DNA from 2 places in the Clostridium sp. JN-9 genome. Region 1 is predicted to be linked to the other one. Evidence: a T-box and tRNA genes for the amino acid it is inferred to sense, from the RefSeq annotation. Region 1 holds a T-box; the other holds one or more tRNA genes.

Region 1 (2,195 bases):
TAAAACAGCATATTGGTATGACTGCCAATGCTGTTGTTAATGCTGGAGATACTGTTACAAAGGGACAGCTTATAGCTTCTGTAAAATATGAAGATATGGGAGCTAATATTCATGCAAGTATTGACGGTACTGTAATAAGTGTGGGCGAAAACATTGTTATTAAAAGCTAAAGTAATGAGGTGATAAAGTGATAAGGTCTATTGGTTTAATTGAATTAAGCAGCATTGCAAAGGGAATTGCCACTGCAGATAAAATGCTTAAGGCTGCAGAAGTACAGCTTATTTTTTCAAAACCTGTGTGCCCTGGCAAATATATTATTTTAATTACTGGTGAAGTAGGGGCAGTTAAATCCTCAATAGCATCAGGAATAAGTGAAGGCGGCCACTTTATTGTAGATCATCTTCTTATACCTAATGTTCATCCTGATCTTATAGAAGCTATAAACTGCAGCACTGAAATTGGATCTGTAAATTCAGTTGGAATCATTGAATTCTATAGCATTGCAGCTTCTATAATTGCTGCAGATGCGGCAGCTAAAGCTGCTCAGGTAAAATTAATAGAAGTAAGATTAGGAATTGGTATCGGAGGAAAATCCTATGTTACTTTAACTGGAAACGTAAGTGCTGTAAAGGTTGCTGTTGAAGCTGGGGCAAATGCGGCAGGAGATACAGGAATGTTTATAAATAAAGAGGTTATCCCATCACCAAGACCAGAAGTTTTTCAAAGTTTGCTTTAATTATGTAATATGACTCTATTGACATAGCAATACATTTTTGTTAACATAATATAAAAGAATTACTAAAAGCTGAGAAGAGAAAGAGTAAGATATCAAAGCTTATACAGAGAATTCCCAGTAGCTGAGAGGGAAAAAGTAATGGTAATCTGAATACATCTCTGAGCATCACACCAAAACCTGCATTGCAGGAAGTAGGCTGCTGACGGATCCTTTCCACCGTTAAAAGGATAGAGTATATGTTTTTTTGCATTGTACTTGAAAAGGTTAATATTGCGAAATATTAATAAACTAAGGTGGTACCACGGGTATATAGCTCTCGTCCTTGTATGAATATATAAGGACGGGGGCTTTTTATTTCTTAAAATTAAATTGCAGGGAGGAATTAAAATGATAAACATTGAAGAACAAATTAAGATAATTAAGAAAGGTGCAGATGAAATAATTAATTTAAATGAACTTGAAGAAAAACTTGCAAAATCCTATAAAGAAAACAGGCCTCTCACTATAAAGCTGGGATTAGACCCTTCAGCTCCAGACATTCATTTAGGTCATGCTGTTGTACTAAGGAAAATAAAACAGCTTCAGGATTTAGGGCATAAAGCTGTTATAATCATTGGAGATTTTACAGGTATGATAGGAGACCCAACAGGAAAATCAAAAACCAGAAAGCAGTTAACAAGAGAGCAGGTTATTGAAAATGCTAAAACTTATGAAAAACAGATTTTCAAAATACTTGATAAAAATAAAACAGAAGTTAGGTTTAATAGTGAATGGCTAGGCAAAATGACATTTAAGGATGTTATTGAATTAGCATCAAAATGCACTGTTGCCAGAATGCTTGAAAGGGACGATTTTAAAAACAGATTTAAAAATGAACAGAGTATAGGTATCCATGAGTTCTTTTATCCTTTAATGCAGGCCTATGATTCTATTAATATAAAAGCTGATATTGAGCTTGGGGGCACTGATCAGAGATTTAATATTCTCATGGGCAGAACTCTTCAAAAAGAATATAATATGGAAAGACAAATAGCTGTTTTCATGCCTATTTTAGAGGGTATTGATGGAAAAGACAAAATGAGTAAAAGCCTTGGAAATTATATTGGTATAAATGAAGATCCTGATACTATTTATGAAAAAGTAATGAAGGTACCAGATAATTTAATAATAAAATACTTTGAATTAACAACTGACTTACACCCGGATTATATAGATGAAATTAAAAAACATCTGGAAAATGAAACAAAAAATCCAAGGGACATAAAAATGCTTTTGGCAAGGGAGATTGTTTCTTTGTATCACAGTAAGGATGAAGCTGAATCAGCTGAGGAAAATTTTAAAAGTGTATTTCAAAGAAATGAAATACCTGAGGAAATGCCAGCATTAATGCTAATGGGCGGCGAAAGCATAATAGATGTAATGATTAGATTTAACTTTGCTTCTTCAAAAAATGAAGCAA
Region 2 (2,195 bases), 1.6 Mb from region 1:
AATAGGATCAGGTATTGTACCATATACAGGCAGTGGAAAGTTTCTTTCTTTAAGAAATGTACCCACTAATGGACCTAGGCAGTCACCTATACATCTATCAGTGCCTATACACACAATTATTGTATCCTTACTAATATAGTCTTTCAAAAAATAAGCAATCTCATAATAAGCCAAAGCATTTTTGTAATAAACTTTTACCTTGTTCAAATGCCAACACCTCCTTAATAATTTATATGAAACTATTGGGAGAAATATTTTACAATGTATAAAAAATTAGTGAATAAACAATATATGCACAAAAGCTTGTGTTAGTTATTCAGGAGCAGCTATGTGTCTAATATTAAATTATTCGAAGGATTAATGAGCATTTTAAAGATATTTTTGAATAATAACTAAATGTAGGGTTTGAAATTAACTCAGTAACAATGTATACTATTGCTTGTTGATAATTTGATAAATATAGATTAAATATGCTGGCATGGCTCAGTTGGTAGAGCAATTGATTTGTAATCAATAGGTCGCGGGTTCAAATCCTGCTGCCAGCACCAGGTGTGGAGGAGTTCCCGAGTGGCCAAAGGGGGCAGACTGTAAATCTGTTACGTAATGTTTCGATGGTTCGAATCCATCTTCCTCCACCATAAAATGGGCGCATAGCTCAGCTGGGAGAGCATCTGCCTTACAAGCAGAGGGTCACAGGTTCGAGCCCTGTTGTGCCCACCATTTTATTTAATTTATATAGACAAAATAATATGCTGGCATAGCTCATCTGGTAGAGCAACTGACTTGTAATCAGTAGGTGGTGGGTTCAAGTCCTACTGCCAGCACCATGTATGGAGGAGTTCCCGAGTGGCCAAAGGGGGCAGACTGTAAATCTGTTACGTAATGTTTCGATGGTTCGAATCCATCCTCCTCCACCAAAGACACTAATTTTAGTGTCTTTTAAGTTTTTAAAAATTATATAGGTTTACTCTTATCAAGAGAGGTGGAGGGAAAGGGCCCTATGAAACCCGGCAACCGATGCATTTGCATTAAGGTGCCAATTCCTGCAGATATTTCTGCAAGATAAGAGAGTTGTTAGTAATTAACCTCTTCTTATGAAGAGGCTTTTTTATTATATTATAGTGTATAGAGAAAGGTGGAGGGAGAATAATGAGAAGATTATTTACATCAGAATCTGTTACAGAAGGACATCCAGACAAAATATGTGATCAGATTTCAGATGCAGTACTAGATGCAATATTAGAAAACGATCCAAATGGAAGGGTTGCATGCGAAGCTACTGTAACCACTGGCATGGTTATGGTTATGGGTGAGATATCTACAAAATGTTACGTTGATATTCCTAAGATAGTTAGAAAAACTATTGAGGATATAGGCTATACAAGAGCAAAGTATGGTTTCGATGCAGATACCTGTGCCATACTTACTTCAATCGATGAACAGTCACCTGATATTGCATTAGGTGTAAACCAGGCTTTAGAGGCTAAAAAAGGACAGATGGATAAATTCGAAGCTATTGGAGCTGGAGATCAGGGTATGATGTTTGGGTATGCCACAAATGAAACTCCGGAATATATGCCTATGCCTATAGCTATGGCACATAAGCTTGCCAGAAGGCTTGCAGAGGTAAGAAAGAATGGAACATTGGATTATCTAAGGCCAGATGGTAAAACACAGGTCACAGTTGAATATGAAGATGATAAGCCAGTAAGAATAGATACCATAGTAATATCAACACAGCATAGTCCACAAGTAACAAGAGACCAAATCGAAAAAGACATGATAGAGTTTGTAATTAGAAAAGTGATTCCACATGAACTTTTAGATGAGAATACAAAGTATTATATCAATCCAACAGGAAGATTCGTAATAGGCGGCCCTCAGGGAGATTCAGGACTAACAGGCAGAAAGATTATTGTAGATACTTATGGAGGATATGGAAGACATGGCGGTGGATGTTTCTCAGGAAAAGATCCAACAAAAGTTGACAGATCAGCAGCATATGCAGCAAGATGGGTAGCTAAAAACTTAGTTGCTGCGAAAGTTGCAGATAAGCTTGAAATAGAATTAGCATATGCAATTGGCATAGCAAAACCAGTATCTATTAATGTGGACACATTTGGAACAGGTAAAATATCTGATGATAAAATTGTTGAAATAATAAATAAGATATTTGATCTGAGGCCAGCTGCTAT

The links. A T-box is a leader RNA that pairs with one kind of tRNA and senses whether it is charged. The one in region 1 lies ahead of tyrS (tyrosine--tRNA ligase), so its partner is inferred to be a tRNA-Tyr.
Region 2: it has a tRNA-Tyr gene. The T-box ahead of tyrS (tyrosine--tRNA ligase) is inferred to sense a tRNA for this amino acid. The anticodon was not compared.

The regions. Positions count from the first base shown of each region.
Region 1 is NZ_CP035280.1:1,862,509-1,864,703, reverse strand. Features, by position in the region: gene EQM05_RS08950 (4Fe-4S dicluster domain-containing protein) at 1-170, shown strand, start outside; gene EQM05_RS08945 (BMC domain-containing protein) at 188-736, shown strand; T-box leader at 799-1,063, shown strand; gene tyrS (tyrosine--tRNA ligase) at 1,124-2,195, shown strand, end outside.
Region 2 is NZ_CP035280.1:248,544-250,738, forward strand. Features, by position in the region: gene yyaC (spore protease YyaC) at 1-207, opposite strand, end outside; tRNA gene EQM05_RS01245 (tRNA-Thr) at 473-548, shown strand; tRNA gene EQM05_RS01250 (tRNA-Tyr) at 554-638, shown strand; tRNA gene EQM05_RS01255 (tRNA-Val) at 645-720, shown strand; tRNA gene EQM05_RS01260 (tRNA-Thr) at 752-827, shown strand; tRNA gene EQM05_RS01265 (tRNA-Tyr) at 833-917, shown strand; SAM riboswitch class I at 968-1,069, shown strand; gene metK (methionine adenosyltransferase) at 1,150-2,195, shown strand, end outside.